2 regions of the Kitasatospora sp. NPDC001119 genome follow, and region 2 is predicted to be linked to the other one. Evidence: riboswitches for the same ligand, from Rfam matches in the RefSeq annotation. Region 2 holds a riboswitch; the other holds the start of a gene.
What was found. Region 2 has a riboswitch for glycine ahead of gcvP (aminomethyl-transferring glycine dehydrogenase). Riboswitches for the same ligand answer to the same signal wherever they lie in the genome.
Positions count from the first base shown of each region.

Region 1 (7,394 bases), on a different contig from region 2:
CGGCGGCTTCCTCACCGAACGGCTGAGCTGGCGCTGGGCCTTCTACGTCAACCTGCCGGTCGGGCTGGTCGCGCTGCTCGCGGTCGGCGTCGGGGTACGGCTGCGGACGGAGCGGGTGCGCGCCCCGTTCGACTGGGCCGGGGTCGCCCTGCTGACCACCGGCATCCTCGCGCTCACCCTGGTGAGCAGCTGGGGCGGCACCGCCTACTCCTGGACCTCCCCGGTGCTCCTCGGCACGGCGCTCGTCGCGGTGGTCGCGCTGGGCTGGTTCGCCCGGACCGAACTGCGCGCCCCCGGGCCGCTGATCCCGCCCGCGCTGTTCCGCGACCGCAACTTCACGGTGGCGCAGATGCTCGGCTTCCTCACCGGCGCGGTGATGATCGCCCTGGTCGGCTACCTGCCGCTCTACCTGCAGCTGGCCCGGGGCGCCTCGCCCACCGCCGGCGGGCTGCTCCTGCTGCCGCTGATGCTCGGCATGATGGGCACCCAGCTGGTGACGGCGCGGCTGATGGGCCGGCCCGGCGGCGAGCGGCGCTACCCGCTGCTGGGCGGCGCGGTCACCCTGGCCGGCGGCGCGCTGCTGCTGCTCCTGCGCACCGACACCCCGATCGCCGTGGCCTCGGCCCTCACGGCCGTCGCCGGGATCGGCCTCGGCCTGGTGATGCAGAGCACCCTGCTGACCTCGATGGGGGCGGTCCGGCCGCAGAACATGGGCGCGGCGATGGGCGTGGTCACGCTGCTGCGGAGCATCGGCGGCTCGCTCGGCATGGCGGCGCTCGGCGCGGTCTACACGGCGCGGCTCACCGACTCCCTCACGGAGCGCCTCGGGGCCGCCGAGGCCGGCCGGCTCACCGGCGGAGGGCTGACCCCGGCCTCCCTCGACGGGCTCCCGGCGGCCGTCCGCGACGCCGTCGGGGCGGCGGTCACCGGCGGCCTGCACGGCACGGTCGTGGGCGGGGTGCTGCTGGCGGCCGCGGCGACGGCCCTCGCCTGCCTGGTGCGCCCGCAGCAGGGAGCGGCCAGGGAGATCAAGCCGCCGAAGCCCGAGCCCGAGCCGACGAAGCCAGACCCGGAGCCGGAGCCGGCCGACACCCCCGCGAAGGCGGCCACGGCCGGGTGATCCGGAGCACGCGCAGGCCCCCGGGCGGAACGGGGGACCGCCCGGGGGCCTGCGGAAAAGCCGGTCAGCTCAGCACTCGATGACGTTGACGGCGAGCCCGCCGCGCGAGGTCTCCTTGTACTTGATCTTCATGTCGGCCCCGGTCTCCTTCATCGTCTTGATCGCCTTGTCCAGCGAGACGTGGTGCCGTCCGTCGCCGCGCAGCGCCATCCGGGCCGCGGTGACGGCCTTGACGGAGGCCATGCCGTTGCGCTCGATGCAGGGGATCTGGACCAGGCCGCCGACCGGGTCGCAGGTGAGGCCGAGGTTGTGCTCGATGCCGATCTCGGCGGCGTTCTCGACCTGCTCGGGGGTGCCCCCGAGGACCTCGGCGAGGCCGCCCGCGGCCATCGAGCAGGCGGAGCCGACCTCGCCCTGGCAGCCGACCTCGGCGCCGGAGATGGAGGCGTTCTCCTTGAAGAGCATGCCGATGGCGCCGGCGGCGAGCAGGAAGCGGACGATGCCGTCGTCGTCGGCGCCCGGGATGAAGTTCAGGTAGTAGTGCAGGACGGCCGGGATGATCCCGGCGGCGCCGTTGGTCGGCGCGGTGACGACCCGGCGGCCGGAGGCGTTCTCCTCGTTCACGGCCATCGCGTAGAGGGTCACCCACTCCATCGCGTTGGCCGGCCCGATGCCCTCGGCGCGCAGCGCGCGGGCACCCGAGGCGGCCCGGCGGCGGACCTTCAGCCCGCCCGGCAGGATGCCCTCGCGGGACATGCCGGCCCGCACGCACTCCTGCATCACGGACCAGATCTCCAGCAGACCGGTCCGGATCTCCTCCTCGCTGCGCCAGGCCTTCTCGTTCTCCAGCATCAGGCCGGAGATCGACAGCCCGGTCTCCCGGCTGAGCCGCAGCAGCTCGTCGCCGGTGCGGAAGGGGTACTTCAGCACGGTGTCGTCGGGCTTGACCCGGTCCGCGCCGATCGCGTCCTCGTCCACCACGAAGCCGCCGCCGACCGAGTAGTAGGTCTTCTCCAGCAGGGTCGAGCCGTCCGCCGCGTACGCCCACAGGGTCATCCCGTTGGCGTGGTACGGCAGCGAGCGGCGGCGGTGCAGGACCAGCTGGGTGTCGGGGTCGAAGTCGATCGGGTGCTCGCCGAGCAGGTTGATCCGCTTCTCGGCGAGGATCCGCTCGACGTCCTTGTCGGCCTGGTCGACGTCGACGGTGCGGGGCGAGGCGTTCTCCAGGCCGAGCAGGACGGCCTTCGGGGTGCCGTGGCCGTGGCCGGTGGCGCCGAGCGAGCCGTACAGCTCGGCCCGTACGCCCGTCACCCGGTCCAGCAGGTCCTCGGTGCGCAGTCGGCGGGCGAACATCCGGGCGGCGCGCATCGGGCCCACGGTGTGGGAGCTCGACGGGCCGATGCCGATGGAGAAGAGGTCGAAGACGCTGATGGCCACGGGGGACGTCCTTGTCTGGTCGCGTGGAAGGACTTGCGGGCAGGGAGGGGCCGACACGGGACGGGGCACCGCGCGCACTTCCAGTGTGCGCGGTGCCCCGGGGTGCCTGGTACGCCGGAGGGGTGAGGCCGGTCACCCCGCCCGAACGATCACCGGAGTGATCAGAGGTTCGGGTAGAGCGGGTACTTCGCGGCCAGGGCGGAGACCCGGGCCTTCAGCGCGTCGGCGACGGTCTCGTCGAAGGCGGGCTTGAGCGCCTCGGCGATGATGTCGGCGACCTCGCGGAAGTCCTCGGCCTGGAAGCCGCGGGTGGCCAGGGCCGGGGTGCCGATGCGCAGGCCCGAGGTGACCATCGGCGGGCGCGGGTCGTTCGGGATGGCGTTGCGGTTGACGGTGATGCCGACCTCGTGCAGCCGGTCCTCGGCCTGCTGGCCGTCGAGCTGGCTGTTGCGCAGGTCGACCAGGACCAGGTGGACGTCGGTGCCGCCGGAGAGCACGCTGGCGCCGGCCTCGGCCACGTCGGCCTGGAGCAGGCGCTCGGCGAGGATGCGGGCGCCGTCCAGGGTGCGCTGCTGGCGCTCCTTGAACTCCTCGGAGGCCGCGACCTTGAAGGCGACCGCCTTGCCGGCGATCACGTGCTCCAGCGGGCCGCCCTGCTGGCCGGGGAAGACCGCGGAGTTGATCTTCTTGGCGAACTCGGCCTTGGACAGGATGACGCCGCCGCGCGGGCCGCCCAGGGTCTTGTGGGTCGTGGTGGTGACCACGTCCGCGTAGGGCACCGGGTTCGGGTGCAGCCCGGCGGCCACCAGGCCGGCGAAGTGCGCCATGTCCACCATGAGCAGCGCGCCGACCTCGTCGGCGATCCGGCGGAACGCGGCGAAGTCGAGCTGGCGCGGGTAGGCGGACCAGCCGGCGATGATCAGCTTCGGCTGGTGCTCCTTGGCGAGGCGCTCGACCTCGGCCATGTCGACCTGGCCGGTCTTCTCGTCCACGTGGTACGCGGCCACGTTGTAGAGCTTGCCGGAGAAGTTGATCTTCATGCCGTGGGTCAGGTGACCGCCGTGGGCCAGGCTCAGGCCCAGGATGGTGTCGCCCGGCTGGATCAGCGCGAACATCGCGGCGGCGTTGGCCTGCGCGCCGGAGTGCGGCTGGACGTTGGCGTGCTCGGCCCCGAACAGGGCCTTGATGCGGTCGATCGCGATCTGCTCGACCACGTCGACGTGCTCGCAGCCACCGTAGTAGCGGCGGCCGGGGTAGCCCTCCGCGTACTTGTTGGTGAGCACCGAGCCCTGGGCCTCCATGACCGCCACCGGGGCGAAGTTCTCGGAGGCGATCATCTCCAGGGTGGTCTGCTGGCGGTGCAGCTCGGCGTCGACCGCGGCGGCGATCTCCGGGTCGAGGGCGTGCAGGGACTGGTTGAGAACAGTCATGGTGTGGTCTTCCCGGGAGGAGGAGGGAAAGGGGCCAGGGCGGGACGGACCGCGGTGCGGCGGCCCGTCCCGTCGGGGGCTCAGCCCTGGGGGTTGGTGAGCGCGTCGTACTCGTCGGCGCTGAGCAGCTCGTCGGTGGCCTCGACGCGCACCTTGAACAGCCAGCCGCCCTCGAAGGGGTCGCTGTTGACGAGGGCGTTGTTGTCCAGGACGTCCGGGTTGACCTCGGTGACCTCGCCGGTCACCGGGGAGAACAGGTCGCTGACCGACTTGGTGGACTCCAGCTCGCCACAGGTCTCGCCGGCGGTCACGGTCTCGCCGACCTCGGGCAGCTGCACGTAGACGATGTCACCGAGCGCGTCCGCGGCGTGCTTGGTGATACCGATCGTGGAGACACCGTCCACGGCGGCCGTCAGCCACTCGTGCTCCTTGGTGTACTGAAGGTGCTGGGGGTTGCTCATGGCGTCATTCTCCAGGATGGGAAGCGGGTACGACGAAGCGGGCCGCCGCGCGGACGGCTGCGACGTGCGCGTATGGGAAAACGGGGGGCGTGCGAGGGGTCAGCGGGCGCGCTTGTAGAACGGCAGCGCCACGACCCTGACGGGCTCGTGCTTGCCGCGCACGTCCACCGCGACGGTGGTGCCGGGGGCGGCGTGGGCGGCGTCGACGTAGGCCATCGCGATCGGCTGCCCCAGGGTCGGGGACGGCGCGCCGGAGGTGATCCGGCCGATCGGCTCGCCCTCGGTGGAGACCACGGTGTACTCGGCGCGCGGCACCCGCTTGCCGTCGGAGACCAGGCCGACCAGCACCTTCGGCGGGTTGGTCTCGGCCGCGGCGGCGGCCGCCTCCAGGGCCTTGCGGCCGACGAAGGCGCCCTCGTTGGTGGTCTTGTCGAAGCGGACGACCCGGCCCAGGCCGGCGTCGAACGGGGTCAGGTCGGTGGACAGCTCGTGCCCGTACAGCGGCATGCCGGCCTCCAGGCGCAGCGTGTCGCGGCAGGACAGGCCGCAGGGGACCAGGCCGCGGTCCGCGCCGGCGGCGGTCAGCGCCTGCCAGACCGGCTCGGCGTCGGCCGGGTGGCAGAAGATCTCGAAGCCGTCCTCGCCGGTGTAGCCGGTGCGGGCGAGCAGCACCTCGCGGTCGGCCACGAAGGCTGGGAGGATCGCGTAGTACTTCAGGCCGGGCAGGTCGGCGTCGGTGGTGTCGGCCAGGATGCCGGTGGCCTCCGGGCCCTGGACGGCGATCAGCGCGTAGGTGTCGCGGTCGTCGGTGACGACGGCGTCGAAGCCCTTGGCACGGGCGATCAGCTCGTCGAGGACCAGCTGGGCGTTGGAGGCGTTGGCGACGACCAGGAAGGCGTCCTCGCGCAGGCGGTAGACGATCAGGTCGTCCAGGATGCCGCCGTCCTCGGCGCAGATCATGGTGTAGCGGGCGCGCAGCTCGCCCAGCGCGGAGACGAAGCCGACCAGGGCGTGGTCCAGCATCTCGCCGGCCTGCGGGCCGGTGACGGTGATCTCGCCCATGTGCGAGAGGTCGAACAGGCCGGCCTTGGTGCGGACGGCGAGGTGCTCCTCGCGCTCGCTGCCGTAGCGCAGCGGCATGTCCCAGCCGGCGAAGTCGGTCATGGTCGCGCCGAGGGCGCGGTGCAGCGCGTCGAGCGCGGTCAGGCGGAGGGACGACATGGCCAGGAACTCCTCGGTCGGGGCACTCAGGGGTGCACGCACCGGACCGGACCCGCTGGGGGCCGACCCTGCGCGCGGGCATGCGGCGGCGTGGGTCTCCCCATCTGTCGTCGAACCTGAGAGCTTCACCGCCCCGCCGCCCGCAGCCGTTTCCAGCTTGGGGGACAGCATGACGGCTTGCACCGTGGGTGGGCGCACGACAGGGCCGGGCGCCGCTTTCCAGATGTGCCTAACCCGTGCGGTAGGGGTGCCTGAGAGATTCCGGGGAGGACTTGCTCCTTCGGCGCCGGCTGTGCCTGAGCGGCACTCCGGGCTCTCCCGCGCGGGTTCGAGCGGCCGGTATGGAGTTGTGGGGGCCCGCGGCGCATGCCGTCGGACGGGCACATCATGGCACGTCCCGGACGACGAGGGGAGGGGGGACCCGGTCACACCGCGCGGGACCCGAACACGAGTCCTGACCGCACCCCCCGCACGCCTCTAGACTGCTGCGCGTCGGTGCGGCAGTGGGCGGCCGACGGCAGAGGGCGGAATCGGCGGCGCATGGGGTACCCGGTGGAGCAGCAGCAGGGGTGGGGCGGACCGGAGGAGGCGCCGGCGGGCGGCTCCTGGCCGGCCAACGAACTGGAGCAGGTGCTGACCGCGGCCCTGGGCGACCCGGGCGCGACCCCACGGGTGTTCGAGGTGCTGGCGCGCAGCCAGGTGTGGGTGCCGCTGCCGGCCGGGGCCGACCCGCAGGGCCAGGCGCTCGACCTGCCGACCATCGAGCTGGGCGGCGACCCGTACGTGCCGGTGTTCTCTTCGCAGGAGGTGTTCCTCCAGCAGGCGCCGGGGATGGCCTTCGCGATCGCGCCGGTGTGGGAGTTCGCCCGCGGACTGCCGCTGGGCCTCGGCATCGCGGTGAACCCGGACGCGCCGGTGGGCCTCCCGGTGCCGCCGCAGGGGGTCGCCGAGCTGCGCCGCGGCCCGCGCGAGGACCGCTGGGAGCAGGCCGAGGGCGCCGCGGAGCCGACCGGCGGCCGGGTGGCGCTGCGCGAGCCGGTGCCGGGCGAGGACCCGGAGCACTTCCTGGCCGCCTGCCGGAGCGAACTGTCGGCGCTGCCCGGTGTGTTGACCGCCCGCAGGGCGCTGGCCAGCATCGAGGGCGAACCGACCGTGATGTTCGTGGGCGTCCAGTTGGACCCGGCGGCCCCGGCCGACCCGGCCGCGGTGAACGAGGCACTCGGGCGAGCGCTGGGAACCGCGCCGCTGCCCGGGGGCGTCCACCTCGTACTGCTCGACCTCGCCGACGACCCGGTGGTCGAGTGGCTGCTCACCCGGGTACTGCCTTTCCACACGCGGGCGTGAGCGGGTCCGGATCAGAGGCACGTCGCCGTGGCGGTGGCCGGTGCCGCGCCATAGGGTGCGTGCAGACGGCCGACGGGTCGGCGGGTTGAGGGAAAGAGGCGCGGCGAGGTGGGCGCATGAGTGCGGGAACGGGAGCGGGCGGTGTGCCGGGGCCCTGGGGCCAGGCACCGGCCGGGCGCCCGGGAGCTGATCCCGGCGCGTTGGAGCGCGCCCTGCGCGACGTCGCGCCGGAGCGCTACGACGCGTACGAGCGGCTGCTGCACGCGCTGGCGGACGGCCGGGTCTGGATGCTGCTGTGGCACGGCACGCCGGGCAGCCCGGACGCGCAGTACGGGAACATGGAGATCAGCGGCCACGGCTACGCGCCGGCCGTCACCTCGC
Region 1 covers NZ_JBSFKI010000043.1:6,300-13,693, forward strand. Annotated here, with positions in the region: gene ACWDD9_RS36320 (MDR family MFS transporter) at 1-1,120, shown strand, start outside; gene ACWDD9_RS36325 (L-serine ammonia-lyase) at 1,190-2,557, opposite strand; gene glyA (serine hydroxymethyltransferase) at 2,719-3,987, opposite strand; gene gcvH (glycine cleavage system protein GcvH) at 4,068-4,448, opposite strand; gene gcvT (glycine cleavage system aminomethyltransferase GcvT) at 4,548-5,669, opposite strand; glycine riboswitch at 5,899-6,000, opposite strand; gene ACWDD9_RS36345 (enhanced serine sensitivity protein SseB C-terminal domain-containing protein) at 6,210-7,013, shown strand; gene ACWDD9_RS36350 (enhanced serine sensitivity protein SseB C-terminal domain-containing protein) at 7,130-7,394, shown strand, end outside.
Region 1: it holds a riboswitch for glycine, as region 2 does, so the genes downstream of both, gcvT (glycine cleavage system aminomethyltransferase GcvT) here and gcvP (aminomethyl-transferring glycine dehydrogenase) in region 2, are expected to answer to the same signal.

Region 2 (7,394 bases):
CAAGATCGCCTCCGAGCAGGCCAAGCCGGACGGACTGGTCATGATCGAGCCCGGGCAGGAGCGGGCCGTGCTCGGCCCGATGCCGGTGCGGGCGCTGCCCGGGATCGGGCCGGCCACCGAACAGGTGCTGCGCCGGGCCGGGCTGAGCACGGTGGCCGACCTCGCGGAGGCGGGGGAGGCGGAGCTGGTGCAGCTGGTCGGGCGGGCTCACGGCGCCGGGATCTTCCAGATGTCCATAGGGCTGGACGAGCGGCCGGTGATCGCCGACCAGGACGCCAAGTCCGTGTCGGTGGAGGACACCTACGAGGTGGACCTGGCCGACCGGGAACGGGTGCTGCGCGAGGTGGAGGCCCTGGCCGGCCGGTGCGTACGGCGGCTGCGGGCGGCCGGGCGCTCGGGGCGGACGGTGGTGCTCAAGGTCCGGCGGTTCGACTTCTCGACGCTGACCCGCTCGGAGACGCTCGGCGGGCCCACCGACGACGAGGCGGTGATCACCGCGACCGCGCGCCGGCTGGCCGAGCAGGTGGAGATCACCGGCGGGGTCCGGCTGCTCGGCGTGGGCGTCGCCCAACTCGCCGACTACACCCAGGAGGACCTGTTCGCCCAGGCGCTGCGGGAGGAGGCCGCGGAGCACGCGGAGGCGGCGGCCGAGGCCGAGGAGGCCGAGGCGGAGCCGGAGGCCGTCGTGGTGCGGCGGTGGGTGCCCGGACAGGACGTCCGGCACGAGGAGTTCGGTCCGGGCTGGGTGCAGGGCAGCGGCGTCGGGAGGGTCACCGTACGGTTCGAGACGCCGTGGGACGGGCCGGGGCGGGTACGGACCTTCGCGGTGGACGACCCGGCGCTCGAACCGTCCCGGCCGCTGCCGCTGCGCCGGGACGAGGGGCCGGACGAGGGGCCGGACGGTGTGTCGGAGGGGAACGGCGGGCCGGGGGAAGGAGCCTGAAACGCGAAGCGGCCCCACCCGGTGGGGGAGTACCGGGTGGGGCCGATCACCGTGCCGGACCCCGTGCGTTCGTGATGCCCTCACGATGTACGGGGACCGGGCCCCGCGCCCTGTCCCTGAGCGCGGGGGCCGGACGCCTCGTCAGGCGTCGGTCTTGACCAGCTCGGGGCTGGAGTCCTGCTGGGCCGAGCCGCCGACGACCGTCGCGGTGGCGGCCGACTTGGTGCCGCGGATCAGGAACGGGACGACACCGGCGACGACGCAGACCACGGCCGCGGTCCAGAACGCGTGCTTGTAGGCGTCCAGGGTGGGCAGCGACAGCGGGATCTGCGGCGGCAGCTTCATGGTGTCGCCGGTCAGGATGGCGGCCATGACGGCGGTGCCGATCGCGCCACCGACCGTGCGCAGCACGGAGTTCATGCCGTTGGCGATACCGCTCTGCTCGACCGGGACGGCGCCGTTGATGTAGGCCGGCATCGCGGCGAAGGCGAGGCCGACACCGAGACCGAAGATCGCCGAGGCGGTGTAGATGTCGCCCTCGTGCCCGTGGCGCACGGCCAGGTAGGCCATCGCGATGGCGCCGAGGACGCCACCGAGGACCAGCGGCAGGCGCGGGCCGCGACGGGCGATCAGCAGGGCGCCGACCGGGGCGGCGACCATCGAGCCGATCGCGGACGGCAGCAGCAGGAGGCCAGCGTGCAGCACGCTGGCGGTGAAGCCGTAGTGGGTCAGCTTCTCCGGGGTCTGGGCGAAGTTGCTGATGACCATGAAGGAGCCGTACATGCCGAAGCCGATGAGCAGGCCGGCCACGTTGGTGAAGGCGACGGCCGGACGGGCCATCATCTTCATGTCCACCAGCGGGTGCGCGACCTTGGTCTCGATGATCCCCCAGATCAGGGCGACCACGGCGGCGACGGCGAACAGGCCGAGCGTCTTGTTGGAGGTCCAGCCCCAGTGGTTGCCCTGGCTGACCGCGACCAGCAGCGCGGAGAGCCAGCCGGCCAGGGTGAGGGCACCCAGCGGGTCGGCGCCGCCCTCCTTGTCGGTCACCGGGTCGGTCGGGACGCGGAAGGCGACCAGGGCGATCGCGATCAGGCCGAAGACCAGGCCCATCCAGAAGATCGACTTGTAGTTCCAGTGCTCCAGCAGGAGACCGGTCGCGACCAGGCCGAGGCCGGAGCCGACGCCCATCGAGGCGCTGATGGCGGCGACGCCGCCGGTCACCTTCTGCTTGGGCAGCTCGTCACGGACGATGCTGATCGCCAGCGGCAGGACGCCACCGCCGGCGCCCTGGAGGACACGGGCGACGACCAGCCAGGTGAAGGAGTGGGTGCTGACCGCCAGCGCCGAACCGGCGACCAGGCCGGCCAGCGAGATCAGCAGCATCGGCTTGCGGCCCCGGAGGTCGCCGAAGCGGCCCAGGAGGGGAGTCAGCACGGCTGCGGAGAGCAGGTTGGCGGTCATCAGCCAGGTGACGCTGGACGCGGAGACGTGCAGTTCCTTGGCCAGCGAGGGCAGGATCGGGACGACCGCGGTCTGCACCACGCTGAACGACAGCATCGCCAGGATGAGGGCCGGCAGGACCCGGGCGCTGCTCTGCTTCTCGGCCGCGGTGGTGGGCTGTGGTGCCTCACTCACGGTTGCTTCCTCCCGTACATAGTGAATGAACTGAAGTAACCATGCAGGGAGATACTTCAGAGTGTCAAATATCGAGTGGTTAAGTTTTGGCAAAGGTGAACGGTCGGGTACGTGACAAGGGCCGTGGTGGGGGTGGCGGGGGCGGGGAGGGGCGTCTGCGGTGGGTGTGCGAGAGGGGCCCCGGACGGTGTCCGGGGCCCCTCTTCGCGGGTGGTGTCAGACGAGCGGGCGCAGTGCGGCCGGGCGGGGTGAGTCGGTGGCGGGGGGTGAGGCGGGGGGCGGGGTCGAGCCGGCCGGGGAGGTGTTCTGGGTGGCGGTGGTGTCGTGGACCTCGACGTGCTCGCGGCGGAGCTCCTCCCGGACCACCTCCTCCGTCGTGTAGCGCTCGACGACCAGGCGGACCCGCTCGACGGGCGCGAGGTACTTGCGGACCACCGCGCGCTCCTCGCGGAGGGTGACCTCCTCGACGGCCTCGGCGATGTCCTTCTCGCTGAGCGTGGCGCGCTCGGCGTCGCTGACCGGCATCCGCTCGACCCGGACGCGCTCGTGGACCACCGGGATGCGGCGCTCGACCTGTTCGGTCGTCACGTACTTGCGCAGCTTCGCGGTGCCGAGGGTGTGCCACTCGGTGGTGACCTCCAGCCGCTCCTCGCGGCAGGTGATCTCGACCGGGCCGCTGGGGGCGGACGGGGCGCCGTCGGCGTGCGCGGCGCCGACGGTCGCCGCCGGGGCGGGCGTAGACGCGGGGGCGGGCTGCGACTGCGGCCTCGGCTCCACGGTGGGTGCGACGGGGGCGGCCGCCGGGGTGGCGGTGGTGGCCTCGGGGGTGCTGAGCATCCGCATGTCGGCCTCCGGGGCGGTTCTGGTGCTGTCGGCGACCGCGGCGGTGACGGCGGCGGTGGGCGGGGCGGTGGCGACGGGGGCTCTGGCCGGGGCGGGCTCGGGAACGGGCTCGGGGGAGCGCTCGGGGGTGTGGAACGTGAGCGACTTCGCCGGGGCCGCCGCGGTCGTCGTGGCGGCGGCGGCCGCCGCCGTGGTGCCGAAGTCGAGGTCGGCCTGCCTGGGCCGGCTCCCGTTCTCGTGGCTCGGGCGGCCGTCCATCGGGGTGTCGAGCCCGTAGTAGCGGTACAGCTGGAGCTCCTGGGCGGGGGACAGGTGCTGGCCGACGCCGAAGTCCGGCGACTCCTTCACCAGCGACTTGTCGTACGGCACCCGGAGCTCGTCGCCGGCGAACTCGCTCGTGGTCAGCGGGACGAAGGCGTCCCGACCGAAGATGCCGGTCCGGACCGCGGCCCACTCGGGCCGGCCGGTGGCGTCGTCCAGGTAGACCTCGTCGACCGTGCCGATCTTGTCTCCGTTGCGGTCGACGGCCTTGTGACCGATGAGGTCCCGGGGGTCGATGTCGGTCTGCACTCTTTCCTCCCGTGCGCTGAGCTTGCGGAACTCCCGCAGGAAGGCGGCCGGAGCACCCGTTCCGTCCGCCACTTCACACCAAAAGCCATGAATCGGACGGACGCGAGCGGGGTGCGCCGGACGGGCTGCGCGCTGGACCGTCCGGGGGACGCGCGTAGACCCCGAACGACCTGACGCACCCGTGATCGGGGGGCCTCCCGCTGGTACCCTGGGCGACGACCGCAGAGCCCGCTCGGGAGAGTCTCCGACTGCGAAAGCCGCTGGTCGGAGCGCCGAAGGAGCAACTCCTCCCCGGAATCTCTCAGGCATCCGTACCGTGTGGGGTAGGTCACTCTGGAAAGCAGGGCAGGAGCGTCGGCGCGGAAGCCGGCGATCACCACCCTCACCGACGGTGCAAGCCGACGGAGCGCCCACAGCGCCCCGTGCGGGTGAAGCTCTCAGGTCCCGATGACAGAGGGGGAGGCCTGTCGGGTCCGCCCGCCCAGGTTCGTCCGCTGTCCGCAGCGGCGAGGCCGGCCGGCGTGCGTACCCCCGCCGGTCCGTGACCAGGAGGCCTCGACCACCATGAACGCCCAGCCGAACGCGGGACGCCCCACCGGCGCCTCGACCCTCACCGAGCTTGAGCTGGCCAGCCCCTTCGAGAACCGCCACATCGGCCCCGACGCCGCCGCGCAGGAGAAGATGCTGGCGTCCGTCGGCTACGGCTCGCTGGACGAGCTCGCCGCCACCGCGGTGCCCGAGGCGATCCGCTCCATCACCGCCCTGGACCTGCCCGCGGGCCGGACCGAGGCCCAGGTCCTCGCCGAGCTGCGCGAGCTGGCCGGCCGCAACCAGGTGCTCCAGCCGATGATCGGCCTGGGCTACTACGGCACCTTCACCCCGCCGGTGATCCTGCGCAACGTCATGGAGAACCCGGCCTGGTACACCGCCTACACCCCGTACCAGCCGGAGATCTCGCAGGGCCGCCTGGAGGCGCTGCTCAACTTCCAGACCCTGGTCTCCGACCTGACCGGCCTGCCGACCTCCGGCTCCTCGCTGCTGGACGAGGGCACCGCGGCCGCCGAGGCGATGGCGCTGGCCCGCCGCGTCACCAAGGTCAAGGGCGGCGTCTTCCTGGTCGACGCCGAGACCCTGCCGCAGACCGTCGCGGTGATCAACACCCGTGCCGTGCCGACCGGTGTCGAGGTCGTCGTCGCCGACCTGTCCGAGGGCATCCCGGCCGAGATCGTCGAGCGCGGCGTCTTCGGCGTGCTGCTCCAGTACCCGGGCGCCACCGGTGTGGTCCGCGACCTCACCGCGGTGATCGAGCAGGCGCACGGCCTGGGCGCGATCGTCGCCGTCGCCGCCGACCTGCTCGCGCTGACCCTGCTCAAGTCCCCGGGTTCGCTGGGCGCCGACATCGCCTGCGGCACCTCGCAGCGCTTCGGCGTGCCGATGGGCTTCGGCGGCCCGCACGCCGGCTACCTGTCGGTGCGCGCCGAGTTCGCCCGCTCGCTGCCCGGCCGCCTGGTCGGCGTCTCCGTCGACGTCGACGGCAACCGCGCCTACCGCCTGGCGCTGCAGACCCGCGAGCAGCACATCCGCCGCGAGAAGGCCACCAGCAACATCTGCACCGCCCAGGTGCTGCTCGCCGTGATGGCCTCGATGTACGCCGTCTACCACGGCCCCGACGGCCTGGCCGACATCGCCCGCCGCACCCACCGCTACGCCACCGCCCTCGCCGAGGGCCTGCGGGCCGGCGGCGTCGAGCTGCTGCACGGCGAGTTCTTCGACACCGTCACCGCCGTCGTCCCGGGCCGCGCCGCCGAGATCGCCGCCGCCGCCCGCGCCAACGGCATCAACGTCCACCAGGACGGCGCGGACCGGATCTCCGTCTCCACCGACGAGACCACCACCCGCGAGCACCTGGCCGGCGTCTGGGCCGCGTTCGGCGTCCCCGCCGTCGAGGTCGCCGAGGCCGCCGACGCGCTGCCCGCCGCGCTGCTGCGCGAGGACGAGTACCTGACCCACCCGGTCTTCCACAGCCACCGCTCGGAGACCGCCATGCTGCGCTACCTGCGCCGCCTGTCGGACCGGGACTACGCGCTGGACCGCGGCATGATCCCGCTGGGCTCCTGCACCATGAAGCTCAACGCGACCACCGAGATGGAGGCGGTGACCTGGCCGGAGTTCGGCCAGCTGCACCCCTTCGCGCCGATCGACCAGGCCCAGGGCTTCCTGACCCTGATCCGCCAGCTGGAGCAGCAGCTGGTCGAGGTGACCGGCTACGACGCCGTGTCGATCCAGCCGAACGCGGGCTCGCAGGGCGAGCTGGCCGGTCTGCTGGCCGTGCGCGCCTACCACCACGCCAACGGCGACACCCAGCGCGACGTCTGCCTGATCCCGTCCTCGGCGCACGGCACCAACGCGGCCTCCGCGGTGATGGCCGGCATGCGCGTGGTCGTGGTGAAGACCCTGGTCGACGGCGACGTGGACGTCGAGGACCTGAAGGCGAAGATCGAGCAGCACCGCGACAACCTCGCCGTGCTGATGGTCACCTACCCGTCCACCCACGGCGTGTACGAGACCCAGATCACCGACATCTGCGCCCTGGTGCACGAGGCCGGCGGCCAGGTGTACGTGGACGGCGCCAACCTGAACGCCCTGGTCGGCTTGGCCAAGCCGGGCAAGTTCGGCGCGGACGTCTCGCACCTGAACCTGCACAAGACCTTCTGCATCCCGCACGGCGGTGGCGGCCCGGGCGTCGGCCCGGTCGCGGTGCGCGCCCACCTGGCGCCGTACCTGCCGAACCACCCGCTGCAGCCGGAGGCCGGCCCGGCCACCGGCGTGGGCCCGATCTCGGCCGCGCCGTGGGGCTCGGCGGCCATCCTGCCGATCTCCTGGGCGTACGTCCGGCTGATGGGCGGCGAGGGCCTCAAGCACGCGACCCAGGTCGCGGTGCTGAACGCCAACTACATCGCCAAGCGCCTGGCGCCGCACTTCCCGGTGCTCTACACCGGTCCGGGCGGGCTGGTCGCGCACGAGTGCATCATCGACCTGCGCCCGCTGACCAAGGAGACGGGCGTGACGGTGGACGACATCGCCAAGCGCCTGATCGACTACGGCTTCCACGCGCCGACGATGTCCTTCCCGGTGGCCGGCACGCTGATGATCGAGCCGACCGAGTCCGAGGACCTGCACGAGATCGACCGCTTCTGCGACGCGATGATCACCATCCGGGCCGAGGTCGACAAGGTCGGCTCGGGCGAGTGGGCGGCCGACGACAACCCGCTGCGCAACGCCCCGCACACCGCCGCCACGCTGGCCGGCGACTGGGCGCACGGCTACTCGCGGCAGGAGGCGGTCTTCCCGGCGGGCGTGAACCCGGCGGACAAGTACTGGCCGCCGGTGAGCCGGATCG
Region 2 covers NZ_JBSFKI010000009.1:248,566-255,959, reverse strand. Annotated here, with positions in the region: gene ACWDD9_RS14315 (DNA polymerase IV) at 1-943, shown strand, start outside; gene ACWDD9_RS14310 (MFS transporter) at 1,085-2,581, opposite strand; gene ACWDD9_RS14305 (PRC and DUF2382 domain-containing protein) at 2,798-4,066, opposite strand; glycine riboswitch at 4,218-4,321, shown strand; glycine riboswitch at 4,323-4,455, shown strand; gene gcvP (aminomethyl-transferring glycine dehydrogenase) at 4,559-7,394, shown strand, end outside.